DNA from 2 places in the Bradyrhizobium sp. SZCCHNPS1003 genome. Region 1 is predicted to be linked to the other one. Evidence: predicted binding sites of a transcription regulator. Region 1 holds the regulator's gene; the other holds the start of a gene.
The links. The regulator LexA, encoded in region 1, represses DNA repair genes until DNA is damaged. The targets are predictions, from matches to a motif close to TGTTCNNNNTGTGTTCNG.
Positions count from the first base shown of each region.

Region 2: a site for LexA is predicted at 5,524-5,541, ahead of QX126_RS15845 (PA0069 family radical SAM protein). Genes of this name have one in related genera too.

Region 1 is NZ_JAUHIU010000003.1:316,186-331,503, reverse strand. It holds gene lpxA (acyl-ACP--UDP-N-acetylglucosamine O-acyltransferase) at 1-132, shown strand, start outside; gene QX126_RS07420 (LpxI family protein) at 138-995, shown strand; gene lpxB (lipid-A-disaccharide synthase) at 1,022-2,179, shown strand; gene QX126_RS07410 (GAF domain-containing sensor histidine kinase) at 2,180-3,418, opposite strand; gene QX126_RS07405 (response regulator) at 3,555-3,920, shown strand; gene gltA (citrate synthase) at 4,029-5,333, opposite strand; gene gltX (glutamate--tRNA ligase) at 5,637-7,061, opposite strand; gene QX126_RS07390 (glutamine--tRNA ligase/YqeY domain fusion protein) at 7,198-8,886, shown strand; gene QX126_RS07385 (hypothetical protein) at 8,908-9,120, opposite strand; gene QX126_RS07380 (ComEC/Rec2 family competence protein) at 9,260-11,551, shown strand; gene QX126_RS07375 (hypothetical protein) at 11,946-12,386, opposite strand; gene lexA (transcriptional repressor LexA) at 12,646-13,344, opposite strand; gene glp (gephyrin-like molybdotransferase Glp) at 13,551-14,762, opposite strand; gene QX126_RS07360 (LysR family transcriptional regulator) at 14,995-15,318, opposite strand, start outside.
Region 2 is NZ_JAUHIU010000009.1:8,215-23,532, forward strand. It holds gene QX126_RS15815 (neutral zinc metallopeptidase) at 1-48, shown strand, start outside; gene moaB (molybdenum cofactor biosynthesis protein B) at 58-621, shown strand; gene QX126_RS15825 (hypothetical protein) at 662-1,075, opposite strand; gene QX126_RS15830 (helix-turn-helix domain-containing GNAT family N-acetyltransferase) at 1,212-2,141, opposite strand; gene QX126_RS15835 (glycosyl transferase) at 2,206-2,778, opposite strand; gene QX126_RS15840 (phosphoketolase family protein) at 2,955-5,372, opposite strand; gene QX126_RS15845 (PA0069 family radical SAM protein) at 5,563-6,741, shown strand; gene QX126_RS15850 (VOC family protein) at 6,761-7,210, shown strand; gene QX126_RS15855 (ribonuclease HII) at 7,286-8,140, shown strand; gene QX126_RS15860 (glycosyltransferase family 39 protein) at 8,350-9,858, shown strand; gene QX126_RS15865 (uracil-DNA glycosylase) at 9,981-10,802, opposite strand; gene QX126_RS15870 (electron transfer flavoprotein-ubiquinone oxidoreductase) at 11,105-12,763, shown strand; gene QX126_RS15875 (tetratricopeptide repeat protein) at 13,005-14,801, shown strand; gene QX126_RS15880 (4-(cytidine 5'-diphospho)-2-C-methyl-D-erythritol kinase) at 14,971-15,318, shown strand, end outside.

The DNA of each region.
Region 1 (15,318 bases):
GACCGCCTCGCGGCGGTGCGGCCGCTCGCCGGCGAGGATCCCGCCATTGCCGAGATCCTCGCCTTCATCGACGGCGGTCGACATCGCGCCTTGTGCCTGCCCGAGATCGGCAGGCCGACGATCGAGCCTTGAGCGCGATGGGGACGCCGGCCGCCGAGACCACGCCGCCGATCGGCATGATCGCCGCGGGCGGGGTGCTGCCCTTTGCGGTCGCCGACGAGATCGTCGCGCGCGGCCGGACGCCGGTGCTGTTCGCCCTGAAGGGCATCTGCGATCCGAAGCCGCTGGCGCGTTTCCGGCATCACTGGATCGGCCTCGGCCAGCTCGGCAATGCCCTGAAGCTGCTCAAGGCCGAGGGTGTCCGTGACCTGATGTTCATCGGCAACCTCGTTCGTCCGGCGGTGTCGGAGATCCGTTTCGACTGGGGCACGCTGCGCGAGCTGCCCTACATCTGGTCGGCCTTTCGTGGCGGCGACGACCATCTGCTGTCCGGCGTTGGCCGCATCTTCGAGCGCCACGGCTTTCACATGATCGGCGTCAAGGACGTCGCCCCCAATCTGCTCGTGCCCGAAGGGCGGCTGACGCGGAGCGGGCCCAACGATCTGGTGACCGGTGACATCGCCAAGGGGCTCGCCGTGCTGCGCGCGATGGCGCCGTTCGATGTCGGGCAGGCGGTGATCGTGATCGACGGCCACGTCGTTGCGCTCGAGGACATCGAGGGCACCGACGGGCTGCTGGCCCGCGTGGCGCGGCTGCGTGCCGATCGCCGCATTCGTGCTGCGGCCGGGCGCGGCGTGCTGGTGAAGGCGCCCAAGGCCGGCCAGGATCTTCGCTACGACCTGCCGACCATCGGCCCGCGCACCGTCGAGGGGCTTTCAGCCGCGGGTCTCGCCGGAGTCGCCGTCGCGGCCGCCTATACGCTGCTCGCCGATCCCCAGGAGACAGTGGCTGCCGCCGATCGGGCAGGCGTGTTCATCACGGGCGTCACTGCGTGACGGCGCGGCCTCTGGCAGGCGCGGCCATGCGCAGGATCTGCCTGGTCGCGACCGAAGAGTCCGGGGATCGCCTCGGCGCCAGCCTGATGAAGGTGCTGCGCCAGCGGCTCGGCGACGGCGTCGAATTCTCCGGCGTCGGCGGCCGCGGCATGACACGCGAGGGGCTCGCCTCGCTGTTTCCGATCGAGGAGCTCTCGATCGTCGGCTTCGCGGCGGTGCTGAAGCAACTGCCCAAGATCCTCGGCCTGATCCGCGGCACGGTTGACGCGATCGTTGCGGCCCAGCCCGACGTGCTCGTCATCATTGACAGTCCCGATTTCACCCAGCGCGTGGCGAAGCGGGTTCACGCGCGCGATCCCGAGATTCCGATCGTGAACTACGTCGCACCGACCGTATGGGCGTGGCGCCCGGGCCGGGCGCGCGCGATGCGCGGCTACGTCGATCACGTGCTGGGCCTGCTGCCATTCGAGCCGGAGGCGTTCCGAAGGCTCAATGGTCCGCCCTGCACCTATGTCGGCCATCCCCTGATCGAGCAGCTCGCCAACCTGCGCCCCAATGCGGCAGAGCAGGCGCGCCGGGATGCCGACCCTCCCGTTCTGCTGGTGCTTCCCGGCAGCCGGCGCAGCGAGGTCGCGCGCCACATCGCCGTGTTCGGCGAGACATTGGCGCGGCTGCGCGCCCAAAACCTGGCCTTCGAAGCCGTGCTGCCCACCACGCCGCATCTCGAAGCCGCGGTGCGGGCAGGGATCGCGAACTGGCCGCTCGCTCCGGAGATCGTCACGGGCGAGGCCGAGAAGCGGGCAGCCTTCAGGCGCGCGCGCGCCGCGCTCGCCAAGTCCGGCACGGTGACCCTGGAGCTCGCGCTGTCCGGCGTGCCGATGGTGACGGCGTATCGCGTCGGCGAGATCGAGGCGTTCATTCTCCGGCGAGTCGTCAACGTGCAATCGGTCATTCTCGCCAATCTCGTGATCGGCGAGAACGTCATTCCGGAATTCCTTCAGGAAGCCTGCACCGCCGACAATCTCGCGCCCGTTCTCGCCGATCTCCTGGGCGACGGTCCGATACGAGCGCGCCAGGTCGAGGCATTCGATCGCCTCGACGCGATCATGTCCACGGGCGCGGCCTCGCCGAGCGTGCGCGCGGCCGACATCGTGCTGGCGACGATGCGCAGCGGGCGGCGCTGATCAGGCCTGAAGCGGCATCTTGAATTCGAAGGTCGTTCTGTCCTCGGTCGAGGTGGCCTGCAGCGTGCCGTCATGCGCTCGCGCAATCTCGGAAGCGATGTAGAGTCCAAGCCCGAGACCATGCTGGCTTGGACGCTCGCCGCGCATATAGGGCTTGAACAGATTCTGCATCGCCTTGTTCGAGATCGGCGGCCCGTGATTGGTGACATCCAGCACGAAACAGCCCTCGCTCGTCGTTGCGGAGACTTGGATCGGCTTGTCCTTGTCGCCGTAGGAGATGGCATTGCCGAGCAGGTTCGAGAACAATTGTCCGATCTTGCTGCGGTCGCATTTGACCGGCTCCGCGATGTTGATCCGGGTCTCGATCTCGTGATCGGGCCAAGCCAGCCGGATCTCGGAGACGACCTGCTCGATCACCGGCGCCAACGGTTGCCGCGCGTCGGGCTTGATCGTCAGGCCGCCGCCGAGGCGCCCCCGGGCGAAATCCATGATGTTGTCGACCAGTCCGGCCATGCGCATGACTGATTTCTGAATCATGGAAATGATCTCGGGCGCTCTGGCGCTGTCCTGGTTGCGCAGCAGCACGCGCATTCCGGCGTCGATCGAGGCCAGTGGATTGCGGAGGTCATGGCCGAGAACGCCGATGAATTGCTCTCTCAGCTCGGCGGTCCGGCGCTCGTCGAGCAGATCGGCCTCGGTGATCTTGAGCCGTTGCTCGGTCGAAAACCGGCTCTTCTCGCTGAGGCCGAGGCTGGCCTGACTGAGCGCGAAGCGCTGATGAAGCTCCAGCTGGGCCGCGATCAACTCCCCGAACAGCTGAAACGTGCTGACGATTTCGGGCCGGTCCAGCTCGCGCGGCGCTGGATCGATCGCACACAGGGTGCCCCAGATGGTCCCGTCGGACAGGGTGATCGGAGCGGAGATGTAGCTGCGAAAGCCGTAGAGCTTTGGCGTCGGGTGATCGCGAAACATGCGATCCGTCTCGACGTCACAGATGACGACAGCTTCGCCTCGCTCCCGGACCTCGCTGCAGATCGTCGTCTTGACGCGCAGCTCGCCGCCCTCTTTCAGGCCGAAATTGATGTCGTCGCGGACCGCACAACAGACCCATCGATCCGAGGTCACGCGCGCGACCGCAACGAATCCCATCCCGGTGATCCTGCTCACCGAGTCCAGAATTTTGGGAACGGCGTCGAGCTGCTGGACAGCATCGACGTCCGAGTTGGGATTGGTCGTCATCGTATGCTCGAGCTGGTCCCCGATCCAGGATGCAAGTCGTGTCTTCAATTTGCACCGTTCAACGCATTGAGCCCCGGAACGTTCGCCGGAACAAAATGATCGTCGTGCGATTGAATGACATTGGACAGGAGACAGAGTGTCCCGCGGTCGGCTCACAAGAAAAACAGTTCTGGTCGTTGAGGACGAGGGGCTGATCCGCGCCAACGCTGTCGACATGATCAGAGACCTCGGTTTCGAAGTCATCGAGGCCGTTGACGCCGATCAGGCCATTTCGCTTCTCGAGCGATGTGACCGTGTATCGGTCGTTTTCACGGATATCCAAATGCCCGGTTCGATGGACGGCCTTCGGTTGGTCGCCGTCATCAGGGACCGCTGGCCCCCGGTTGCGCTCCTGGTGACGTCAGGTCAGGTGACCCCTTCGGAATTGCCGTCGGGCGCGCGCTTCCTTGCCAAGCCATATGGGGCCGAGCAGCTCAGGTCTCATCTCGAGGCGCTGGCCTGATGCACTCCCGACTGGTGCCGCGAGTTAGAAAGGTGCGACCTCACAAACGAAACGGCGCCGTCGGGATCGACGGCGCCGTTCGAGAGCGGAATTGCGCTGCGGTGCGGCTCAGCCGCGCTTGTCCATGTCGACATAGTTGCGCGTCGTGACGCCGGTGTAGAGCTGGCGCGGACGGCCGATCTTCTGTTGCGGATCCTCGATCATCTCGCTCCACTGGCTGATCCAGCCGACGGTGCGGGCGACGGCGAACAGCACCGTGAACATCGACACCGGGAAGCCCATCGCCTTCAGGGTGATGCCCGAGTAGAAGTCGACGTTCGGATAGAGCTTGCGCTCGATGAAGTACTGATCGCTGAGCGCGATCTTCTCGAGCTCCATCGCGACCTTGAGCATCTGATCGTCGGCGTGGCCCGTCTCCTTGAGCACCGCGTGACACATCTTCTGCATGATCTTGGCGCGCGGGTCGTAGTTCTTGTAGACGCGATGGCCGAAGCCCATCAGGCGCACGTCGCTGTTCTTGTCCTTCACCTTGGCGATGAAGTCCGGGATCTTGTCGACGGTGCCGATCTCGGCCAGCATGTTTAGTGCCGCCTCGTTGGCGCCGCCGTGTGCCGGACCCCACAGGCAGGCGATGCCGGCGGCGATGCAGGCAAACGGGTTGGCGCCCGAGGAGCCGGCGATGCGCACCGTCGAGGTCGAGGCGTTCTGCTCGTGGTCGGCGTGCAGGATGAAGATCTTGTCGAGCGCGTCGGCGAGAACCGGGTTCGGCTTGTACTCCTCGCACGGCACCGCGAAGCACATGTTCAGGAAGTTCTCGGCGAAGGAGAGCGAGTTCTTCGGATAAACGAAGGGCTGGCCGATGGTGTATTTGTAGGCCATCGCCGCCAGGGTCGGGATCTTGGCGATCATCCGCATCGACGCGATCATGCGCTGCTTCGGATCATTGATGTCGGTGGAGTCGTGATAGAACGCGGCGAGCGCGCCGACCGAAGCGACCATGACCGCCATCGGATGCGCGTCACGGCGGAAGCCGTGGAAGAAGCGCGACATCTGCTCGTGCACCATCGTGTGATGGGTCACGCGATAGTCGAAATCCTGCTTCTGGGCCTTGGTCGGAAGCTCCCCGTACAGCAGCAGATAGCAGGTTTCCAGGAAGTCGCCCTTCTCGGCGAGCTGCTCGATCGGGTAGCCGCGGTATTCCAGGACGCCGGCGTCGCCGTCGATATAGGTGATCTTGGACTGGCAGCTGCCGGTCGAGGTGAAGCCGGGGTCATAGGTGAACATCCCGGTCTGGGCGTAGAGCTTGCCGATGTCGATGACGTCGGGACCCACGGTGCCGCTCAGGATCGGAAGATCGAAATTCTTGTTGCCGACGGTGAGGGTCGCGGTCTTGCTTGCGGATTTTGCGTCCATCGTTTGTCCCCGATGAGATCGTTAGGCTTGGCCCTTGTTCTTTTTGAGAGATGGCAGGGCAGGTGGACTTTATCTAGTGCGGTGGCTTTGACATTCGCGTCACTGTCGCTGCCAACAGCTTAAGCGAGGGTCAAATCCGAAACCGTACTGGAATCTTATACTTACTAGTGTCCTTCGGCCCTAACATCCGTCAACGAGCCCGCCGCAACGTATGAAGAATGTCCGAGCCGGGAAAACCAGTGGGTGCCGCGCAAATGCGTATCGTATTGCCCTGTGCGCTGCAAGATGGGGAGCAATGCGACCTTATGAGGTGGTCTGGTCCTCCAGACGGCCCAAGGATTCATCACGCCCCAGGATCGCCAGAACGTCGAAAATACCGGGTGAGGTGGTTCGGCCGGTGAGCGCCGCGCGCAGCGGCTGCGCCACCGCGCCCAGCTTGAGATTGTTGGCTTCAGCAAACGCACGCAGCGCGGCTTCCGTGGCCGGTCCGCTCCAGGACTCGACAGCGGCCAGCGCCTCATGCAGCCGGCCGATCAAGGCACGGCTGTCCGGCGTCAGCAGGGCGGCGGCCTTGGCGTCGATCGGAAGCGGCCGGTCGGCAAAGATGAAGGCGGCGCCGTCGATCAGCTCCAAGAGCGTCTTGGCGCGCTCCTTGAGGCTGGGCATCGCCTGGGTGAGCTGCGCGCGCGTGGCGTCGTTGAGCTTGGCCTTGAGAGCCGCGCCGTTCGGCACGTAATTCAGCACGTCCTCGAACTGGCGCACCAGCGCCGCATCGTCGCTGTGGCGGATATAGTGGCCGTTGAGGTTCTCGAGCTTGGCGAAGTCGAACCGCGCCGCCGAGCGGCCGATCGCCGGCAGGTCGAACGCCTTGATCATCTCCTCGGTCGAAAAGATCTCCTGGTCGCCATGGCTCCAGCCGAGCCGCACCAGGTAATTGCGCAGTGCCGACGGCAGATATCCCATCGCACGGTAGGCGTCGACGCCGAGCGCACCGTGGCGCTTCGACAGCTTCGAGCCGTCGGGCCCGTGAATCAGCGGGATGTGCGACATCGACGGCACCGTCCAGCCGAGCGCATCGTAGATCTGCTTCTGGCGCGCGGCGTTGATCAGATGGTCGTCGCCGCGGATGACGTGGGTGACGCCCATGTCGTGGTCGTCCACGACCACCGCCAGCATGTAGGTCGGATTGCCATCGCCTCGCAGCAGCACGAGGTCGTCGAGGTTCTCGTTCTGCCAGACCACGCGGCCCTGCACCTGGTCCTCGATCACGGTCTCGCCGGTCAGCGGCGCGCGCAGCCGGATCGTCGGCTTGACGCCTTCGGGCGCCTCCTTTGGATCGCGGTCGCGCCACATGCCGTCATAGAGCCGGGTGCGGCCTTCCGCGCGCGCCTTTTCGCGCATCGCGGCCAGCTCCTCGGCGGTGGCATAGCAGCGATACGCCATGCCGCTGGCGAGCAGTTGCTCGGCGACCTCGCGATGGCGCGCGGCGCGGCTATATTGGTAGATGACCTCGCCGTCCCAATCGAGCTCGAGCCATTTCAGGCCGTCCAGGATGGCGTCGATGGCCGCCGTGGTCGAGCGCTCACGGTCGGTGTCCTCGATCCGCAGCAGCATCTTGCCGCCGCGGCCCCGCGCATACAGCCAGTTGAACAGGGCCGTCCGGGCGCCTCCGATGTGGAGAAAGCCGGTCGGGGAGGGGGCAAAGCGCGTGACGATCGGGGAGGTCATGGGCGGCAGCACGAAATCCAGGCAGGGGCTATGAAGGGCGGGGGGTGTATAGCAGGCCTATCGCATAACTAAAGCCTTCCTTGGGGGAAGCGGATTTGGCAGATAGGCTGCCAAATTCCGGAGCAGGATATTCTTGATGACCACGACGACAGACACGGCGACGACGGCAGAGGCAGGGCGCGACTTCATCCGCGACATCGTCCAGGCCGATCTCGACAGCGGCAGGCACAAGACGATCGTCACCCGGTTCCCGCCGGAGCCGAACGGCTACCTGCATATCGGCCATGCCAAGTCGATCGGTCTCAACTTCGGCATTGCCCAGGAGTTCGGCGGCCGCTGCAATCTGCGCTTCGATGACACCAATCCGACCAAGGAAGAGCAGGAATATATCGATTCCATCCAGGCCGACGTGCGCTGGCTCGGCTATGACTGGGGCGACAACCTGTTCTTCGCTTCGGATTATTTCGAGCGGCTCTACGATTGGGCGGAAGGGCTGATCAAGGCCGGGCTCGCCTATGTCGACGACCAGTCGCAGGAGGAGATCCGCCTGTCGCGCGGCACGCTCACCGAGCCCGGCAAGAACAGCCCGTTCCGCGACCGCACGGTCGAGGAGAATCTCGACCTGTTCCGGCGCATGAAGGCCGGCGAATTCCCGAACGGCGCGCGCGTGCTGCGCGCCAAGATCGACATGGCCGCCGGCAACATCAACCTGCGCGACCCCGTGCTGTACCGGATCATGCACGCCCATCACCCGCGCACCGGCGACGCCTGGAAGATCTATCCGAGCTACGACTACGCCCACGGGCAGTCGGACGCGATCGAGGGCGTGACGCACTCGATCTGCACGCTCGAGTTCGAGGACCACCGGCCGCTCTACGATTGGTTCCTGGACAAGCTGCCGGTGCCGTCGCATCCGCACCAGTACGAGTTCGCGCGGCTCAACCTGACCTACACGCTGCTGTCGAAGCGCGTGCTGACGCGGCTGGTGCAGGACGGCCATGTCTCAGGCTGGAACGATCCACGCATGCCGACCATCGCCGGCCTGAAGCGGCGCGGCGTGCCGCCGGCTGCGGTGCGCGAGTTCATCAAGCGCATCGGCATCGCCAAGGCCAACAGCATCGTCGACGTCGGCATGCTCGAATTCTGCATTCGTGAGGAGCTGAACCGCACGGCGCTGCGTCGGATGGCCGTGCTGCGGCCGCTGAAGGTGGTGATCGAGAATTATCCGGAAGGCCAGGTCGAGGAGCTCGAGGCGATCAACCACCCCGACGATCCCGCAGCCGGCACGCGCAGGATCGCCTTCGGCCGCGAGCTCTATATCGAGCAGGACGACTTCATGGAGAACCCGCCGAAGAAGTTCTTCCGGCTGTCGCCGGGCAACGAGGTGCGGCTGCGCTACGCCTATTTCATCAAGTGCCGCGACGTCATCAAGAACGACGCCGGCGAGATCGTCGAGCTGCGTTGCACCTATGATCCCGCGACCAAGGGCGGCAACGCGCCGGATGGACGCAAGGTCAAGGCGACGATGCACTGGCTGCCCGCTGCGCAGTCGCTGACCGCCGAGATCCGCCTCTACAACCAGCTGTTCGCCAATCCGAGCCCCAATGCGGCCGACTTCACCGCCGATCTCAATCCCAACTCACTCGAGGTCCTGATCGACGCCCGCATCGAGCCGGCGATCGCCGAGAGCAATTCGGACGCACCGATGCAGTTCGAGCGCCAGGGCTACTTCGTCCGCGATCCGGATTCGATGCCCGACAAGCTCGTGTTCAACCGCACCATCGGCCTGCGCGACACCTTTGCGAAGGAGGTCGCGAAGGGATGAGATGGGGACCGCAGCCGCAGCTCAATTGATCGCTGCGAGGCCGGCCTCGGTCAGCGTTGGCACGCCATCGCTGACCTCGACCAGGCCGCGCTCCGCGAGGAGCGAGAGATCATCGTCGGCGACGGGGGAGAGCGTGAGCCGGTGGGCCTTGATGTCCCGCAACGTCCAGCGCAGGTGGATCGCCGTGTCGAGCGCGAGGTCGGCAAAGGGATCGTCATTGTCATGGTGGTCCATACCCGCATAAGCCCGTGCGGTGCAGAAAGTTCCAATGACGTTCCCGGCACCGGGATTGGATTCTCGTTCCGTTCCGCTAGTCGGATTCCCCGTGGTTTCGCTAGCCTCCATGCCCGTGAAGTAACGGGTGGTGTGGGCAATGGCGGAGCCGGTCAGGCCGCCGGGAGGGCGTCGCGGGATCGCGGGCGCGATGGCCGATGTCTGGCCGCCGCGCGGCGCGCTGGCCGGCGGCTGGCCCGCGATCGGGGCCGGCGCGTCGTCGGCATTCGCCGTCCGCCTGAAGAGCTGGGCGGTCGAGGAGGCCGGGGCGGGCCGGCTGCTGCCCTGGGTGCCGGTGGCGTTCGGGGCCGGCATCGCGCTGTACTTCACCGCCGATCACGAGCCGGTGCTCTGGATTGCCGCCACCACCGCCGCGCTGCTCTGCATCGTCGCCATCATGATGCGGCGGCATCGGATGTTTCCGGCTGCCGTGATGATCGCAGCTGCAGCGTGCGGCTTTGCCGCGGCGACCATCAAGACGGCGCGTGTCGCTCATCCAGTGCTGGCGCGGCCGTTGTATTCGGTGGCGCTGTCCGGCTTCGTCGAGGCGCGCGACATCCGCGAACGCAGCGATCGGATCGTGCTGCGCGTCACCGCGATGGAGAGCCCGCGCAACGCCGTCACCATCGCGCGTGTCAGGCTCGCGGTGCGTAAGGGCACGGCGCCCGAGGTCGGCAGCTTCGTGCAGCTCAAGGCGCGGCTGCTGCCGCCGATGGCCCCGGTGCGGCCGGGATCCTACGACTTCGCGCGCGACATGTTCTTCCAGGGCATCGGCGCCTCCGGCTTCGTGATGGGCGCGATCACGACGGCGACGCCGCCGCAGGCCGCCGGCTTCGGCCTGGGCTATGCGGCGGCCATGCAGGGCCTGCGCGATGCGATCGACGCACGCATCCGCGCCCGCCTGACGGGCGATGAGCGCGCCATCGCCACCGCGCTGCTGACCGGCCGGCGCGACGCCATCACGCCCGATGTCAACGATGCGATGTTCGTCTCCGGCCTCGGCCACGTGCTGTCGATCTCAGGCTATCACATGGCCGTCGTCGCCGGCGTCGTGTTCTTCGCCGTGCGCGCGCTGCTTGCGCTGATCCCCGGCCTCACTATCAGCCATCCGATCAAGAAATGGGCGGCCGCGGCGGCGCTGGTCGCGGCGGCGTTCTACCTGCTGCTGTCGGGCGCGGAGGTCGCGACGCAGAGATCGTTCTTCATGACGGCCGTGGTGCTGATCGCGGTCACGGTCGATCGCCGCGCCGTCACCTTCCGCACGCTCGCGGTCGCGGCGATGATCGTGCTGATCGCGGCACCCGAAGCGCTGGTGCATCCGAGCTTCCAGATGTCGTTCGCGGCGACGCTCGGCCTGGTCGCGCTGGTGCAGTTCGGCCTGCCCAAACTGTTTGCGACGCCGGACAGCTCCACGGCGCAGCGCATCGCGCTGTGGGGCGGCCGCGAGCTTGCGATGCTGCTGCTGGCCTCGCTGATCGCGGGGCTTGCGACCACGCCCTATGCCGCGTTCCACTTCCATCGCGTCACGCCCTATGGCGTGCTCGCCAATCTCGCGGCGATGCCGGTGGTTTCGGTGCTGGTGATGCCCGCCGGACTGCTCGGCCTGCTGGCGGCGCCGTTCGGGCTCGACGGTCCCTGGTGGACGCTGATGGGCCTCGGCATCGACTGGATGATCGCGGTGACGCGCTGGGTGGCGGCGCTGCCTGGCGCGGTCGGGCGCATCCCGGGCTTCGGCATCGGTCCGCTGATCCTGGCCAGCCTCGGCGTCATCCTGATCGGCCTGCTGCGCACACCGCTGCGCTGGTCGGGTGCCGTCGGGCTCGTGGTGGCCACCGCGTGGGCCGCCACGACGCCGCTGCCCGATGTCCTGATCGCCGGCGATGGGCGTGCGGTGGCGGTGCGCGGTCGTGACGGACGCCTGCATGTGATGCGCACCGGCAAGGACGTGTTCGCCACCAAGGAGTGGCTCGCGGCCGACGCCGATGCCCGGCTGCCGGCGGATTCATCGCTCGCCGATGGCGTCTCCTGCGACGAGGCGGGCTGCGTGGTCGCGATGGCCGACGGCCGATTCGCCGCCTTGACCCTGCGCGCCGAGGCGCTCGACGATGATTGCGCCCGTGCCGCGCTGATCGTCACCACGCGCGCCGCGCCGTCATCCTGCGCGGCGGCCGTCATCGATCGCCAGCGCCTGCAGCAGCAGGGCGCCTTGATGCTGGTGCAGCGGGGCACCGGCTTCTCCGTCACGCCGGTGCGCGCCGGCGGCACCGACCGCCCGTGGTGGCCGGCGCCCGCCGAGGCCGGCGAGTTCGACACGACGCTGACGCCGCGTGCGCCGGTGTCGCGGCTTCAGGACGCGACGCCGCCGGAGACGGAGCAGGGCGAGCAGGATTGAGCGCCGGAGCTCGAACGTGCTGAGATGATACAACGTGCTGAGATGATACTCGGTGGCGTCGGGTCCATCGAACAGCGAGGGACCTTCGACCAGCGTGAACGCAGCGCCCGGATATCGTTGCCAGACGGCGATGTCATCAACCGTGACCGTTAGCCATCCGAACGGAAGCATGTAGCGGCCGGGCTCGGTGATCCGGTCGGCCTTGTTCCAATCGATCTTGTTGACCGCGGCGGCAAGCTCCCCCGGCACACAATGCCGGCCGAGGGATGTCGTTCCTATTCGATGCGATGCCGGAGCGTGAGGTTCGCCCGAAAGGACCTTGCGCTTGCAGAAACCAAATCTCCCCCGGCCGAAAGCTCGCTCATGACCGAGAGAAATGCGGACGCGCAGGCGCTCAGGTGATGCTGATGCGGCGAATCGGTGTGGCCTGCGAAGCCGGAACGTCCTCCGCCATGCCCGGGCGGCGCTCGGCCGGCTGCTTGCTGACCGGCAATTGTAGCACGGTGACGCGCTGGCCCTCGCAGAGCTGGGTCACCAGCACGTGGCGGCCGTCGGCGAATTCGATCGCGTCGTGATGGCGATCGGGGATGTGCGTCTCGATGCTGTTGAACTTCGCGACGCGCTCGCGGATCGTCCGGGTCCAGAGCCAGCGGCTGTCGTAGCGGACGTCCTCGACAAATGCCAACTCGGTGCCGGGCAGCATGCAGACTGCGACGGTCGGCTCGCTCTCGAGGGCGAAGCCGCGGGTGGCGGTGCCGCGAAACGTCGTCGAGATCAACGTCTCGCCGACCTTGGCGGGACGGGACGCAACCGCATGGAGGCTGTAGTCACACATCGGATCGCTCCTCGTTGAGAGATAGCCGACCCACGCTCCCCCCGGACAGGCGCAGGCCTCTATCAGAGTGGACATCGATGGTGATGTTAGCGCGCGCTTCACGGCAATTCTGCGCTGATCTGCACCGCGTGCGCCCGCGGGCGATCACAAGCGTTTGAGCATGCCGCGCTGCACATCCTGAGGTGCATTCGCGCGTGACCAATTTCGATCGGCGGAGAAGCGCGTGCGCTCGCCGCCGATCGACCGATCGCGTCCGCGATCAGTACTTGCGATACAGCCCGACCAGCTTGCCTTGGATCTTCACCCGGTTGGGCGGCAGGATGCGCACCTCGTAGGCGGTGTTGGCCGGCTCCAGCGCGATCGATGCGCCGCGGCGGCGGAAGCGCTTCAACGTCGCTTCCTCATCGTCGATCAGCGCTACCACGATGTCGCCGGTGTCGGCGGTCTCGTTGCGCTGGATCAGCGCCATGTCCCCGTCGAGGATGCCGGCATCGACCATGGAGTCGCCGCGCACCTCAAGCGCATAGTGATCGCCGTTGCCGAGCATGTCGGCAGGCACGCTGATGGTGTGGCTGCGCGTCTGTAGCGCCTCGATCGGGGTACCGGCGGCGATGCGGCCCATCACCGGCACTGCGACGGGGCGCTCGCCATCGTCCAGCGCGGGAGTGCTGGTGCGCACCTTGCCGAGATTGCCCTCGATCACCGATGGGGTGAAGCCGCGGCGGTTGTTGGCGGCCTGTGACAGCTCGGGCAGCTTGATCACCTCGATCGCGCGGGCGCGGTTGGGCAGCCGGCGGATGAAGCCGCGCTCCTCGAGCGCCGTGATCAGGCGATGAATGCCGGACTTCGAGCGCAGATCGAGCGCATCCTTCATCTCGTCGAAGGACGGCGGCACGCCGGCTTCCTTGAGCCGCTCGTTGATGAACCGCAGAAGTTCGTACTGTTTGCGCGTCAGCATCTCGACCTGGTCCCCAGTTTGTTGTCGTCCGAGTCCAGGAGCTGCGCCTTGAGCACAAACCGGCTGAGAGCGCCTTGGAGTCGGACCATCATCGCGTCGCCCGCAACATACTAAAAACAAATCATGAACGGACACTATATGTTCGATGTGTGTTCCGCAATCCTTAAATTGTAGTGAACGGACCGGGCTTTGCCGGGGGAAACGGCCTAGCTCGGCAGGCGCAGGATCTCGCACGGGCTGCCGGCGGCGGCCTTCGGCGCATACGCCCGCCGGATCACCAGCGCCTGCGAGAGCGCGAGATTGCCGAGCAGCGACGAATCCTGCTGCGTCACCGGCGTTGCGATCAGGGTGCCGTCGGCGCGCTCTTCGAGCTGCGCCCGCAGATAGTCCTCGCGCGAATCGTTCGCCCCGAGCTCGCGGCCGAGCAGGGCGGTCTCGCGTGGCATGCGAGCTTCGTCACGGCCGAGCAGCCGCCGAATCAGCGGCACCAGGAACAGGATGGCGCAGACATAGGACGACACCGGATTGCCGGGCAGTCCGATCACCCTCATGTCGCCGAGCCGTCCGTGCATCATCGGCTTGCCCGGCCGCATCGCGATCTTCCAGAACGCCATCTCGATGCCCTCGGCTTCGAGCGCCTGCTTGACGAGGTCGTGATCGCCGACCGAGGCGCCGCCGGTCGTGATCAGGATGTCGGCCTTGGCCTCGCGCGCCCGCCGGATCCCGGCGACCGTGGCCTCCATCGTATCCGCGGCGATGCCGAGATCGATCGGTGTCGCGCCCTCGCTGCGCACCAGCGCCCGCAGGGCGTAGCCGTTGGAATAGACGATCTGGCCCGGGCCGGGCGTCGAGCCCGGCATCACGAGCTCGTCGCCGGTGGCGAGCAGCGCCACCTTCGGCCGGCACCGCACCGGCAGTGCCGGATGATTCATGCTGGCCGCCAGCGACAGGTCGCGGTCGCTGAGCCGGCGGCCCGCCTTCAGCAGCACCATGCCCTGGTGGAAGTCGACGCCCGCGGGCCGAATGTGCCGGCCCTTGATCGCGGCCTCGGTGATGACGACGTGGCCATCTTCGGCGATCGTGTCCTCCTGGATCACCACCGCGTCGGCGCCCTCAGGGACAACGCCACCAGTGAAGATGCGCGCCGCCTCGCCGGGTCCGACCACGCGATCGAACGGCCGCCCCGCCGCGACCTCGCCGATCACCCTCAGCCGCACCTTGGCCTGGGCTGCGTCCGCCGCGCGTACGGCGTAGCCGTCCATCGCCGACATCGCCTCGGGCGGCTGCGTCCGCAGCGCCGCGAGGTCGCGGGCCAGGATGCGGTGATGGGCCTCGTCCAGCGTCACCAGCTCCTCGGCCAGCGGCTCGGCGCCGGCGAGCACGGCGGACAACGCATCGGACACCGGCATCAGGGCCATGAGAGTTCCTTCGGACGGAGACGGCAGATCGAATGAGTCGCCTTCTAACCGAACGCGCACAGCGCGGCCAAGGGCCTAGGCCGCTCCCTGCGTTCTGACCGTCTGATGTTGGCCGCGTCCGGGCCGCTGCCTCACGATCGCGCGAGAAACCCTGCAATCAGTGCGCAGAAGGTCGACCGCAGTGCCAAGGCGTTGGCCGATGCGCCGTTCCGATTAGCTCCCGCCCCGCGTTCTATCCAGCAGCCGCGCGACAGGCGGCGCGCTCGGTCGTGTGCAGGATATCCGCCACCATGTTCCGCAGCCAGACCGATGCTGCATCACGATCGAGCTGCAGCGGCCAGACCATCGAGACGGCCGGCAGCCGCAGCTTCAACGGCGCGGGACAGAGCGTCAGCCCAAATCGCGGCCCGTAGAGCTTTGCCATCCTGGTCGGTATCGTCGTGATCACCGGTGATGCGGCGACCGTCGCCAGCACGCTGAGGAATTCCGAGGAGGCTGAGACCACGTTGAGCTCGGTCCCGATCTCATCCAGCGCCGCCTCCAGACAGCCCTGCAG
Region 2 (15,318 bases), on a different contig from region 1:
CAGGGCACGGTGCAGGCCTGCAATACGTTCAGCGCCAGTTCGCTGTAGGGAGACGCGATGATGGCGATCGACGAGAGCAAGAGCTTCATTCCCCTCAACATCGCCGTGCTGACGGTGTCCGACACGCGTTCGCTTGCCGACGACAAGTCCGGCACCACCCTGAGTGACCGCCTGACCGCTGCCGGCCATAGGCTCGCGGCGCGCGAGATCGTCACCGACGACGTCGAGAAGATTCGCGCGGTCGTGAAGTCGTGGATTGCCGATCCCGGCGTCGACGTCGTCATCACCACCGGCGGCACCGGCTTCACCGGCCGCGACGTCACGCCGGAAGCGATCGAGCCGCTGTTCGAGAAGCGCATGGACGGCTTCTCGATTGCTTTCCACATGCTGAGCCACGCCAAGATCGGGACGTCGACGATCCAGAGCCGGGCCACGGCCGGCGTCGCCGGCGCGACCTACATCTTCTGCCTGCCGGGATCACCGGGCGCCTGCCGCGACGGCTGGGACGGCATCCTCGCCGCCCAGCTCGACTACCGCACGCGGCCCTGCAACTTCGTCGAGATCATGCCGCGGCTCGACGAGCATCTGCGCCGGCCCAAGGCGCAGGGCGCGACGGCGTAGGACCACGGCACGACGACGCGCCGCGCGTCCATCGCACGTCTCACTTCGTTGGTACGATCTCGAAAGCGCCGCCGCCTTCGATTGCCGCGCCAATGAGGCCGCCCATCATGCTGGCGGCGAAATTCTGTCCGCGCGGTCCCACGACCATTCGATAGGTCTTGCCGGGCACGGCGGTGAAACGAATGTTCGACGAGCCCGGCGAGGACCATGTCGATACGGTGATCGTCGTGGCGCCCGGCGCAATCGGGCCGCTGTAGCTCTCGCCGCGGCCAAGGCTCGCCACCTTGGCGCCGTTGATCTCGATCGCCGCGGGCGCCGCCAAATAGAGGAAATCGGCCGTGCGCGTAATCGCGACCGTTGCGCGTCCTTTGGGCGCGGCGTGAGCCGCCGTCCCAGCCGCTACCCCCAACAAGCCTGCCAGCGCGGCAAGCGCTGCAAGCTTCGATCGCACCATCGATTCCATCACTGCTGATACTCGCCCCGTTTGGCGGGATACTACCGACGCGCGGGAACTTCGCAATCGGCATGCGCAACGTGTTGTGGGGGTGATCTCGGCCTACCGGCGGTTACTGCAACCCGGGCGGCGCGGGCTACAGCTCGAGCCGCCATGTCTCGCCCGTCAGCGGGACGCCGAACATGGCGTGCGGCTCCTCAGCGATCTTGCGAAACCCGGCGCGGGCATAGATGTCGCGCGCGGCGGTGAGAATGCTTTGCGTCCACAGCTCGATCGTCCTGTAGTTCTTCTCGCGGGCGAAGCGGATGCATTGTTCGGTCAGGGCCCGGCCGACGCCGAGACCGCGGGCCTTCTTCTCGACCAGCAGCAGCCGCAGCTTGGCGGCCTCGTCGCTGCCCTTGACCAGGAAGATCGAGCCGACCGGCTCACCCGCAAGCTCGGCGATCCAGCAGTGCTCGCGCGCCGGGTCGTAGCTCCTGATGAACTGCGCGCCGATCTCGGCGACCAACGCCTCGAACGAGACGTCCCAGCCATATTCCTCAGCGTAGACGGCGCCGTGCCGTGAAACCACCCAGCCGATGTCGCCCGGGCGATGGCTGCGCAGCAGCACCGGGGAGCGGCCCGGCGGCTGCGGCTCCAGGGCGGTCTCGATCGTCGTCATTGCACCGACCAGCCGGTCGCGCACGGATGGCGCCAGCGACGCCAGCATGGCCGCGATCTCCTTCTGCGAGCTGCGGTCGAGCCTGGCATAGGCCTGTCGTCCCTTGGCGGTGAGCCCGAGCTGCTGCTGCCTGCGATCGGTCGGCAATGGCGTGCGGGTGATCAGGCCCTGCTCGTCGAAGCTCTGGACGATGCGGCTGAGATAGCCGGCATCGAGGCCGAGCGAGAGACCGATCTCCTTGGCCGAGATGGCGTCGTACTGCGCCAGCTCATAGAGCACACGCGCTTCGGCCAGCGAGAACGGACTGTCGAGCAGATGCTGGTCCAGCGCGCCGAGCTTCCTCGTGTAGAAGCGGTTGAACGCGCGAACGGCGGCGACCTGGCCGTCGGATGGGGCAGGAATCATGTGGCACCTCCAATACTTGCCATTGTCAATCAATTGATTGACTTTGGCAAGTATCGTCCCGATGCTAGACCATGACAATCCGGCTGCGCAGCATGGTCCGCGAGGAGCGGCCGAGCTGACGCAACAGGCGCGTCTCGGCACGCTTTCGATCGGGCTGGTAGCCGCCGACCTGCCGGTAATGATCGCGGGCGATCAGCAGGCCCTGGTCGCCGAGCGGTCCGACCAGGGCCCGAGCGACCGATCGCATCCGCTCGCGCAGACTGATCGCAGCGTAAGGAGACCTGGCGTAACGGAAAACGCCGGCGCGGGGCTGGCCGGCGGCGGCGACGCTCTGGACGAACTGCCTGGTTTCGTCGATCCAGCCGGGATCGAGCATCGCGCCAGCGGGCAGAAACATCAGCCAGGGCGCCCGCGCGTTCGCGGCCCCTGCCGCGAGCGCTGCGGCCTGGGAGCCCTCGAACTTCATGAAGTGGCAGCCTGCGACGTCCGCGACACGCTCGATCACGCTGGAATCGGGCGAGCGATCGACCAGCAGCACCTCGGTGACGACACCGGCCGCGGCGCCTGGCACCAGCGCGGACAGGGTGGCCACGGCGGTCTGCTCGACACCTTCGGTCGGGATGATCACGCTCAGCATGAACCTGGCATCGTTATCTGTCGCGCCTCCAGCATGACTGTTATCATCTTGTCATAGCCAAATCAGCCCGCTGCGCTGCGGAATTTTGCAGCACGTAGCGGGTCGCGCACGTTCGGGCAACGCCGAACGATTGCTATTTCAAGGTGCTGCGTTGCTGGAGCTCGCGCTTGGCTGGTTCAGTCGCCCGCCTGTGTCGGCGTGGTGCCGCCGGCGCTGTTCGGCCAGACCCAGTCGCGGATCGTCGGCATGTCCTCGCCATGCGCCCGGATGTAGCGGGTATGCTCGATCAGCGCATCGCGGAATTTCTGTTTCACATGGGCTGCGGGCACGCTGAGGCCGGGCACGCGCTCGATCGCCTCGATGGCGAGGTGGAAACGGTCGAGCTCGTTGAGCACGACCATGTCGAACGGCGTCGTCGTGGTGCCTTCCTCGATGAAGCCGCGCACATGCATGCCGGCATGGTTGGTGCGGCTGTAGGTGAGGCGATGGATCAGATAGGGATAGCCGTGATAGGCGAAGATCACTGGCTTGTTGGCGGTGAACAGGCTGTCGAAGTCGCGGTCGCTGAGGCCATGCGGATGGTCCTGCTTCGGCTGCAGGGTCATGAGATCGACGACGTTGACGACGCGGATCTTCAGGTTGGGCAATTCCTTGCGCAGGAGGTCGACGGCTGCGAGCGTCTCCAGGGTCGGGACGTCTCCGGCGCAGGCCATCACCACGTCGGGCTCTTCGTCGGCGGGCTCGGTGCCGGCCCAAGACCAGATGCCGATGCCGGCGTCGCAATGCGTGGCGGCGTCCTGCATCGACAGCCATTGCGGCGCGGGCTGCTTGCCGGCGACGATGACGTTGATGCGGTCGTAGGTGCGCAGGCAATGGTCGGCGATCCACAACAGCGTGTTGGCGTCCGGTGGGAAGTAGATGCGGACGATATCCGCCTTCTTGTTGGCGACGAGGTCGACGAAGCCGGGATCCTGATGGCTGAAGCCGTTATGGTCCTGCCGCCAGACATGCGAGGTCAAGAGATAGTTCAGCGACGCGATCGGGCGCCGCCACGGCAGCTCGCGTGACACCTTCAGCCATTTGGCATGCTGGTTGAACATCGAATCGATGATGTGGATGAAGGCCTCGTAGCAGGAGAACAGGCCATGGCGGCCGGTGAGCAGATAGCCTTCGAGCCAGCCCTGGCAGAGATGCTCGCTCAGCACCTCCATGACGCGGCCGTCATGCGCCAGATGGACGTCATAGGGCTCGATGCCCTCCATCCACACGCGCTCGGTGACCTCGAACACCGCATCGAGCCGGTTCGACGCCGTTTCGTCGGGACCCATGATGCGGAAGTTTCGGGTCTTCGCATTCAGCGTGATCACGTCGCGCAGGAACTTGCCGAGCTCGCGTGTCGCTTCAGCGATGGTCTGGCCTGGTGAGGACACCTCGATCGCGAAAGCTTGATAGTCCGGCAGCTTGAGCTCGCGCTTGAGCAGACCGCCATTGGCATGCGGATTGGCGCCCAGGCGTCGCTGCCCTTTCGGCGCCAGCGCCTGCAATTCCGGCCTGAGACGGCCATGGGCGTCGAACAGCGTCTCCGGCTCGTAGCTCTTCAGCCAGGCTTCGAGCAGCGCGAGATGCTCCGGCTTGCTGCGGGGGTTGGCAATCGGCACCTGATGGGCGCGCCAGAAGCCTTCGACCTTGAGGCCGTCGACCTCCTTCGGCCCGGTCCAGCCCTTCGGGCTGCGTAACACGATCATCGGCCAGCGCGGCCGTTGGATCGTTGCATCCGGCTGACGCGCATTCTGCTGGATGGAGCGGATGCTCGCGAGCGCAACATCGAGCGCGTCCGCCATCTGCCGATGCATCGCCTTCGGCTCCGCGCCTTCGACGAACAGCGGCTCGTATCCGTAACCTTCAAACAGGCATTTGATCTCGGCATCGCCCATGCGGCCGAGCACGGTGGGATTGGCGATCTTGTAGCCGTTGAGATGCAGGATCGGCAGCACCGCGCCGTCATGGGCCGGGTTCAGGAACTTGTTCGAATGCCAGGACGCGGCGAGAGGGCCGGTCTCGGCCTCGCCGTCGCCGACCACGCAAGCCACGATCAAATCGGGATTGTCGAACGCCGCACCATAGGCGTGGACCAGCGCGTAGCCGAGTTCACCGCCTTCATGGATCGAGCCCGGCGTTTCAGGCGCGGCATGGCTCGGGATGCCGCCGGGGAAGGAGAACTGCCGGAACAGTTTGCGCAGGCCATCGGCATCGCGCGTGATCTCCGGATAGATCTCGCTGTAGGTGCCTTCGAGATAGGTGTTGGCGACCATGCCCGGACCGCCATGGCCGGGGCCGCAGATGTAGATGACACTGAGATCCTGCGCCTCGATGGCGCGGTTGAGATGGGCATAGATGAAGTTCAGGCCGGGCGTCGTCCCCCAGTGGCCGAGCAGGCGCGGCTTGATGTGCTCCGGTTTCAGCGGCTCGTGCAGCAGCGGATTGTCCAGCAGATAGATCTGCCCCACCGAGAGATAATTCGCCGCGCGCCAGTAGCGATCGAGCAGGTCGAGATCGTCGGCCGGGGTGGTCTGTTGGGGAGAAGTGATCTGCATGGGACCTCGCTTGCCTTCCGCTTCGCGCCTGCGGGATACTGTATGAGAGTAACGCCGCACCGTCCTGTTCCAGCGCACCTGCAGGATAGAACGGGAATGTGATGGCTGGCCTTGCGCCCGCGCAGAGCATGCGTGCGCTTTTGTTCTATTTTGTTCTTGTAATGTTCTGTTTGCGTGCTATGTCTTGGCCATGAGCCGAGCATCTTCACATGCCCTCAAGCGCCCGCCGGTCCCGGTGCCCTCCGAGCCGGCGGGCGCGCCTTCGTCAGGTCCTGGGAAGGACTTTCCCGAACTTGCGGTCGCCATCGAACGGGGCCGGCGCCGCGGCCGGGGTGCCCAATCCAACGCGAGCGGCCGCTACGAGGCGGAGGCCCGCGTTGTCTTCGATGATGGCTGGCAGAGCCTCGAGGAGCTGCCGCCGTTCAAGACGACGGTCGCGACCGACACCTCGCGCAAGGTCATCACCCGCAACGACTCGCCGGACATCGGTTTCGATCGCTCGATCAATCCGTATCGGGGCTGCGAGCACGGCTGTGTCTACTGCTTCGCGCGGCCGACCCATGCGTTTCTCGGGCTGTCGCCTGGTCTCGACTTCGAATCCAAGCTGTTCGTGAAGCCGGATGCGCCCGCGCTTCTGGAGAAGGAGCTGGCGGCCAGCGGCTACGAGCCGCGGATGATCGCGATCGGCACCAACACCGATCCCTATCAGCCGATCGAGCGCGAGCGGAAGATCATGCGCGGCATCCTCGAGGTGCTGGAAAAGGTTGGCCATCCCGTCGGGATCGTCACGAAGTCGGCGCTGGTGATGCGTGATGCCGACATCCTGGCGCGGATGGCCAAGAAGAACCTGGCGAAGGTCGCGATCTCCGTGACCACGCTGGATCCGAAGCTGGCGCGCACGATGGAGCCGCGGGCCTCGACGCCGTCGAAGCGGCTGGAGGCGCTGCAGGCGCTGTCCAAGGCCGGCATTCCGACCACGGTGATGGTGGCGCCGGTGATCCCGGCGCTCAACGACAGCGAGATCGAGCGCATTCTCGATGCCGCTGCCCATGCCGGCGTCAAGGAAGCGGCCTATGTGCTGCTGCGGCTGCCGCTGGAGGTGCGCGACCTGTTCCGGGAATGGCTACTCGAGCATTATCCCGACCGCTACCGCCACGTCTTCACCCTGATCCGCGACATGCGCGGCGGCCGCGATTACGACTCGCAATGGGGCACGCGAATGAAGGGGACAGGCCCGATGGCCTGGATGATCGGCCGCCGCTTCGAGATCGCCTGCGAGAAGCTCGGGCTGAACAAGCGTCGGACCAAGCTGACGACCGATCATTTCGTGCGGCCGAAGGGCGGTGGCCAGCAGCTCAGCCTGTTCTGAAGCGTGCGGAGAGTAAGTGATGAATGCACAAGCGAGCGTTCCGCGGTTCACCGTCATCACACTCGGTGTGTCCGAGATGCGGCGGAGCATCGCCTTCTATACATTGCTCGGCTTCGTCCGAAAATTCCGCGCGACCGGCGAGGCCGTGGCATTCTTCGAGACCGGCGGGACGGTGCTGGCGCTGTACCCGTGGGGCGCGCTCGCCGATGACGCGGGCGTGCCAGACGCACCGCGCCCTCAGGCGTTCCGAGGCGTGACGCTGGCATGGAACTGCCGCTCGGAGGCTGAGGTCGATGCGGCGCTCGCGTCGGCGGTGGAGAAAGGCGCAATGCTGCTGAAACCGGCGCAACGGACCGACTATGGCGGTTATAGCGGCTATTTCTCAGATCCGGACGGTCATGTCTGGGAAGTGGTGATCGCGCCGGGGATTGATGTCGGCGAGGATGATCGAGTGCATCTGCCGGCGTAGTCGGTCGCCGGCAGGGGGCGAATAGCGGGGAATTGAGGCCCGTTCGGGTTGCGCCGCCGCCAGCCGTTTCGCACCATGGCGGCCATGATTCGCGATCAGTCAAAGAAGCCGGGCAGGGCGAAAGCAGCGAGCTGCGCCGTGGCGAAGAGCGCCCCTGCAAAGGCCGCGACCAAGCCTGCTGCCCCGGGGGCTGCCGGCAAGTCGGGCGCCAAGTTCGGCAAGGGCGTCATCGCGGTGGCGCCGCCGAGCTTCCGGCGCGAGCGCGCGCTGTTGAAGCAGGGCGTCTGGCCGGTCGCGGGCTGCGACGAGGCGGGACGGGGGCCGCTGGCCGGTCCGGTGGTCGCTGCGGCCGTGATTCTCGACCCTGCGCGCATCCCCAGGGGTCTCGATGATTCCAAGCGCCTGAGCGCGGAGCAGCGCGAGGCGCTGTTCGACAAGATCTGCAAGACGTCGGCGTTTGCGGTGGCCGTCGCATCGCCGGCGCGAATCGATCGCGACAACATCCTGCGTGCCTCGCTCTGGGCGCTGTCGCGCGCCGTGAGGGCGCTGCCCGAGGCGCCGAAGCACGTCTTCGTCGACGGCCGCGACCGCATCGACGTCGATTGCGGCTGCGAGGCGGTGATTGGCGGCGATGGTCTGGTGATGTCGATTGCGGCCGCCTCGATCGTCGCCAAGGTCACGCGCGACCGGCTGATGTGCGCGCTGGCGCAGGATTGCCCGGGTTACGGCTTCGAGCAGCACAAGGGCTATGCTGTGCCGGAGCATCTCGCCGCGTTGGACCGGCTCGGCCCCTCGGTGCATCATCGCAGCCTGTTCGCGCCTGTCGTCGCCGCCCGGCGCAAGCATCAGCCGTGGACCGATGTGCCGGAGCCGGATCTGTTCGCGGAGGTGACCGTGGTGACATCCACCGAAATCTCGCTCGAGGTCTGATGCAGGTTGCCTCGCGGGCGCCGCGGTCTTAATAGTTTTGGTCAGCCAGCCAGCACGAAGTGTCACCCCTCGCAGCAGGGGCGGTGTTGTGCGCCCCGATCGTGCGGTATCGATTGCGGGCGTCGGACAGCGAGGCTGCTGCGGATGAGCGACGGTCCTGCCGGCCTCCTCGACGTCCTCAGCGATTCAGCCAAGCGATCCAGCCGTTCATGCGTTTCACGTCACTGGTTGTCGAACTGATCCGCGCAAGGCCGCGGCTGGTCGTCGTCATCGTGGTGCTGTGCCAGGCCCTGATGTGGCTCGGCGTCGCCATGCTGTTCTATCGCAGCCCGCCCGGCCAGCTTGCCACCACCATCGCGTTCGGACGTGAATACCAGGTCGGCACCGATCTCGGCCCGCCACTGTCGTTCTGGCTGTCGGACATCGCCTATCGTCTCGCCGGCAATCACCTGCTAGGCGTCTACGTGCTGGCCGTGCTGTGCTCGGCCCTGGGTCTGTGGGTGATGTATCTCCTGGCGGGGGCGATCGTCGGCGGCCAGCAGGCGGTGCTCGCCGTGCTGCTGACCATGACCATCACCGCGTTCGGTGCACCCACGCTGGAATTCGGTCCGGAGGTGCTGGCGCGTCCGCTCTGGGCGCTGCTGCTGCTCCATAGCTGGCGGATTCTCGGCGAGGGCCGGCGCAACGCCTGGTTTGCCTGGTCGATCGAGGCCGGCCTGCTGCTGCTGACCACCTCGGCCGCGGCGGGCCTGCTGCTGCTGATCGCCGGCTTCGTGGTCTCCACCGCGCAGGGCCGCCGGGTGCTGCGCTCGTTCGATCCGCTGTTCGCGCTGCTGGTGGTGCTGGCGCTGGCGCTGCCCTACCTCATCTTCGTGCTGCGCGCCGACAGCGTCGGGCTGCCGGCGCTGCCCGTTCTCGCCGAGCTCTCGGTGCGCGCTTGGCATTGGCTCGCCTTGGCTGGCGGGGCGCTGCTGGCGATCTCGGCCATGGTGCTGCTGGTGCTGCTCGACGCCAGCTGGATCAGCCGCAGCGAGACCGACGCCCCGATCATCTACCGCCGTTCGGTCCCGCCGCTCGCCCGCGACTTCGTCTATTGCTTCGCGATCGCACCGGCCCTGGCGGGCAGCCTGATCTCCGGCCTGTTCGGTCTGCCCACGGTGTTCGGCGGCGTCGCCGTCACCTTGACGATGGTCGGCCTCGCGCTGGTGGTCGCGTCCGGCGATCTGATCTATCTGCGCCGCCAGCGGCTGCTGCGCACGGTGTGGGCGGCTGCGGTCGCTGCACCCGCGGTTTTCGTTGCCGGCAGCGCCGTGATTCAGCCCGTGATCGGCGAGGGCGAGGTCGCGACGTCGATGCCGGCCCGCGACATCGCCCGCTTCTTCGTCGAGAGTTTTGAGCGCCGTACCAACCAGCGGCTGCAGGCGGTCGCCGGCGATCCGCAACTCGCCAGCCTGGTCGCGCTCGGTCGCCGCCGCGCGCATCTGTTCCTCGATGCCACCCCGCAGCGGACGCCCTGGGTCACGCCGGCGAAATTCGCCGAGAGCGGCGGCGTCGTGGTGTGGCGCGCCTCCGACACGGTCGGCACCCCACCGCCTGACATCGCCCAGCGCTTTCCCGGGCTGGTGCCGGAGGTGCCGCGCAGCTTCGACTGGCTGATCAACGGCCGCCAGCCGGTGCTGCGCATCGGCTGGGCCATCGTGCGGCCGAGGGGGCCTTAGCGCTTTCCATGCGAGCCGTCATTGCGGGGAGCGAAGCGACGAAGCAATCCAGGGCTGCGCGCGTGACTCTGGATTGCTTCGCTGCGCCGCTGCGCTCGCAATGACGGAAGCGAATTGGGTCCTCAGACCGCTATCACCGTCGCGATTGCGCGCAGATCCTGCCAGGACAGCCGCTTGTAGGACGGCGAGCGCAACAGATAGGCCGGATGGAAGGTCGCGATCGCGCGGATCGTCCGCTTGCCGGTGTCGTAGTCGCGCCATTTGCCGCGCACGCGCATGATGCCCTCGGTCGTACCGAGTAGCGACTGGGTCGAGGGATTGCCGAGCGTCACCAGCACATCGGGATCGACCAGCTCGATCTGGCGGCGAATGAATGGCAGGCAGATCTGCGTCTCCTGCGGCGTTGGCGTACGGTTGCCGGGCGGGCGCCAGGGAATGACGTTGGCGATGTAGACCTTGCTGCGGTCGAGCCCGATCGCGCCGATCATGCGGTCGAGCAGCTTCCCGGAGCGGCCGACGAATGGCAGGCCCTCGATGTCCTCGTCGCGGCCGGGCGCCTCGCCGACCAGCATGATGCGCGCCTGCGGATTGCCGTCGGCGAACACCAGCCGCGACGCCGTCTGCTTCAGCGCGCAGCCGTCGAAAGTCTCCAGGAGCTCGCGCAGCGCCTCCAGGGTCGGCGCCGTCCGCGCCGCCTCGCGGGCCGAGGCGACGGCCGCTTCCGGCGGAGGCGGCGGTTCTCCGCGCGGCGGAATGATCGCCGGCGCGGCCGGCCGGCCGGGCTGCGCCGGCGCCTGACGGGCGACGGGAGTCGCGGCGGGGAACGAAACCGCCTCGGGCTCGACCAGCCGGTTGATCGGCTCGTCGGCCAACGCGCAATCGACCCCGGCCTCCAGATAGAAGGCGAGCAGTTGCCGGACGTCGGGGAGGGGCTCGGGGGTCATCATGATCGATCGCCGCGGCAGTGTACGCTGCCTCGGCGCATGGCGGAATGCATTTCGGTGGTTGTCCTGCCCCGAAAAATCGGAAACAAGAGTTTGGAATAACCCAAAAAGGGACGGAACGCCCTAGTGTTCCGGCGCCAGCCGTCGCTCCCCTCCGGACCAGTCTTCAGCGAACGGTCAACGCCTTCAGGAACCCTAGTTAAGTCATTGTTGCCATTGCAGCTCCGGGTTTGACCTTTGCACGCGCCAGGGGGCGGCAGAGGTCGGGTCCCCTGCACCGGCCGGGCCTGAGATCGAGAGAGATGAGCACCGAAGAATTACCTCCGCGCGAATCCATGGAGTTCGACGTCGTCATCGTCGGCGCCGGCCCCTCGGGCCTGTCCGCCGCGATCCGGCTGAAGCAGCTCAATGCCGACCTCAACATCGTCGTGGTCGAGAAGGGCTCCGAGGTCGGCGCGCACATTCTGTCCGGTGCGGTGATCGATCCGGCGGCGCTCGACAAGCTCATCCCCGACTGGCGCTCGGACGACGATTGCCCGCTGAAGACCCAGGTCGAGGTCGACAAGTTCTTCTGGATGACCGAGAGCAGCGCGATCTCGCTGCCGGGCTTCGCGATGCCGCCGCTGATGGACAACCATCACTGCTACATCGGTTCGCTCGGCAATGTCTGCCGCTGGCTGTCGCGCAAGGCCGAGGCGCTCGGCGTCGAGATCTATCCGGGCTTCGCGGCCACCGAGGTGCTCTATGACGAGCAGGGCGCGGTGCGCGGCATCGCCACCGGCGACATGGGCATCGGCAAGGACGGCAAGCCGAAATCCTCGTTTACGCGCGGCATGGAGCTGCTCGGCAAGTACACGCTGTTCGCGGAAGGCGCGCGCGGCAGCCTGTCCAAGCAGCTGATCGCGAAATTCGCATTGGACGCCAAGAGCGAGCCGGCGAAATTCGGCATCGGCCTCAAGGAGGTCTGGCAGATCGATCCCGCCAAGCACCAGAAGGGGCTGATCCAGCATTCCTTCGGCTGGCCGCTCGACATGAAGACCGGCGGCGGCTCGTTCCTGTATCACTACGACGACAATCTCGTCGCAGTCGGTTTCGTCGTCCACCTGAACTACGACGATCCCTATCTGTCGCCGTTCGAGGAATTCCAGCGCTTCAAGACGCACCCGTCGATCCGCGGCGTGTTCGAAGGCGGCAAGCGCTTGGCCTACGGCGCACGCGCCATCACCGAAGGCGGCTATCAGTCGGTGCCGCGGCTGTCGTTCGCCGGCGGCGCGCTGATCGGCTGCGCCGCGGGCTTCGTCAACGTGCCGCGCATCAAGGGCGTGCACAACGCGATGGGCAGCGCGATGCTCGCGGCCGAGCACGTCAATGCCGCGCTCGCATCCGGCCGCGCCAATGACGAGCTGGTCAGTTACGAGAACGCCTGGCGCGGCTCGCCAGTCGGCGAGGATCTGTTCAAGGTCCGCAACGTCAAGCCGCTATGGTCGAAGTTCGGCACGGTGCTCGGCGTCGCGCTCGGCGGCTTCGACATGTGGTGCAACACGCTCGGTTTCTCGTTGTTCGGCACCCAGTTGCACGTCAAGCCCGATCGCGCGACGCTTGATCCGGCCAAGGCGCATCAGCCGAAGCCTGCGATGAAGCCGGATGGCAAGCTGACCTTCGACCGGCTGTCCTCGGTGTTCCTGTCGAACACCAATCACGAGGAAGACCAGCCGGTGCATCTGAAGGTCGCCGACATGGCGCTGCAGAAGAGCTCCGAGCACGACGTCTATGCCGGACCGTCCAACCGCTATTGCCCTGCGGGCGTCTACGAATGGGTCGAGGAGGGCACCACCCCGCGCTTTGTGATCAACGCGCAGAACTGCGTCCACTGCAAGACCTGCGACGTCAAGGATCCCAACGGCAACATCACCTGGGTTCCTCCGGAAGGAGGCGGTGGGCCGAACTACGAGGCGATGTAGCCTCGCATAACGCACGATTGCGTGAGTCGGCTGCTCCGGGGAGGGCAGCCGGCCACGATACGGCCATACTGGCGCGGTTTGACGCGGGTCACCTTCGCCAAAGGGGCCTCCGGCTGACCCGAATATCCTGCAAATCCTTGCGGTTGGCCGCCAAACGCGGCATTGTCGGCGCCTTGAAGAGCTGCCGATCGGGGTCCTGTCCGTACCGATCCGTCATTTCCAACAACCAGAGCGCACCGTGATGTTGTCAATTCGCAATCGCTGGACCGCAATTGCCGTTTCTGCCTTGCTGCTCCCCGGTGCCGTCCTGGCCCAGACGCCGGATCATCCTGCGGATAACGCCGCGAAGTTTCCGACCAGCGTCGATCTGAAGTCGCTCACCACCTCGGGCAGCTATCTGGCGGCCCGCCACGCCAGCGTCGAGCGCGACGCGGCCTCGGCGGCGGCGTTCTACCGCTCGGCGCTACGTAGCGACCCGAAGAACAACGAGCTGCTCGACCGCGCCTTCATCTCCTCGGTCGCCGATGGCGACATCGACGAGGCCGTGAAGCTGGCCGAGCGCGTGCTCACGATCGACAAGTCGAACCGCATCGCGCGCCTCGTGGTCGGCGTGCAGGACATCAAGCAGAAGAAATACACAGCCGCCCAGACCAACATCAACCAATCGGTGCGCGGGCCGATCACCGATCTCGTCGCCACCTTGCTGTCGGCGTGGGCCGCGGCCGGTGCGGGCGATTCGAAGACCGCCGTCGCCAATATCGACAAGCTGACTGGTCCCGAATGGTATCCGCTGTTCAAGGACCTCCATGCCGGCATGATCCTGGAGCTGGCCGGCAAGGAGAAGGACGCCGGCACGCGGTTCGAGCGCGCCTACAAGCTCGACGATTCGATGCTGCGGATCACCGAGGCCTATGCGCATTGGCTGTCGCGCAACAAGGATGCGGCCGCCGCGTCCGCGATCTATGAAGCCTTCGACAAGAAGCTCGCGCGCCATCCGCTGGTGCAGGAGGGCCTGCGCGAGACCAAGGCCGGCAAGAAGCTGCCGTCGCTGGTCGATTCGGCGCAGGCCGGCGCCGCCGAGGCGCTGTACGGCATCGGCGCCACTTTGAGCCGCCGCGGCGGCGAGGATCTGGCGCTGGTCTATCTGCAGCTCGCGCTGCATCTGCAGCCGAATCATCCGCTGGCGCTGCTGTCGCTCGCCGATCTCTACGAGACCGTGAAGAAGCCGCAGATGGCGATCAAGGTCTATGAGCGGGTGCCGGCGAGCTCGCCGTTGAAGCGCAATGCGCAGATCCAGCTCGCCACCGATCTCGACAGCGCCGACCGCAGCGACGAGGCGATCAAGATCCTCAAGGACGTCATTGCGCAGGATCCGAAGGATCTCGAGGCGATCATGGCGCTCGGCAACATCGAGCGCGGCCGCAAGAAGTTCGCCGATTGCGCCAAGACCTATTCGCTCGGCGTCGATTCGCTGCCGGTGAACAATGAAAAGGCCAACAGCGTCTATTACTACTACCGCGGCATCTGCCTGGAGCGCTCCAAGCAGTGGCCGAAGGCTGAGGCCGACATGCGCAAGGCCCTCGAGCTGCAGCCCGACCAGCCGCATGTGCTGAACTATCTCGGCTATTCCTGGATCGACCAGGGCATCAATCTCGACGAAGGCATGAAGATGATCAAGCGTGCCGTCGAGCAGCGGCCGGACGATGGCTACATCGTCGACTCGCTCGGCTGGGCCTATTACCGCATCGGCAATTACGAGGAGGCGGTCAAGAACCTCGAGCGCGCGATCGACCTCAAGCCCGAGGATCCGACCATCAACGACCATCTCGGCGACGCCTATTGGCGCATCGGCCGCAAGCTGGAAGCCAAGTTCCAGTGGGCCCATGCCCGCGACCTGAAGCCCGAGGCCGAGGAGCTGCCGAAGATCGAGGCCAAGATCCAGAACGGCCTGACTGATGATCCGGCACCCGCTGCGGCCAGCAACGACACCAAGGATACGCCGTCCGACGCCAAGAAGGACGACGGCAAGGGCGGCTAGTTCGTCCTGATCACGATGTGAGAGCCGTCACGGGCTCCCCGGCTTGCCGGGGAGCCCGGATGATTTTGATGAAGCGTGTGGCGGTTGCCGGCCACGTTCGTTTCGGCCTCGGGCCGCGGCGAGTTGGCATCTGAGCTCCACCACCGAACATGCTGGGGGCATTGCGCCGATGTTGGCGTCCACGGTCACCGGCGCGCTGCAGGAGCAGGGGCGCGCCAAGGTCAATCTGACCCTGCGGGTCGTCGGCCGCCGGGTCGACGGCTATCATGATCTCGAAAGCGTCGTCGCCTTTGCGGATTGCGCGGACCAGCTCACGCTGGTGCCGGGGCCGGAGCTGAGGCTGACCACGACCGGACCTCTGGCAGAGGCCTGTGGCGAGACCACGGACAATCTGGTGCTGAAGGCGGCGCGTCTGCTGGCGGAGGCCGTTCCCGGCCTGAAGCTCGGCGCGTTCACGCTGGAGAAGGTGTTGCCGGTCGCCGCCGGCATCGGCGGCGGCTCGGCCGATGCCGCAGCG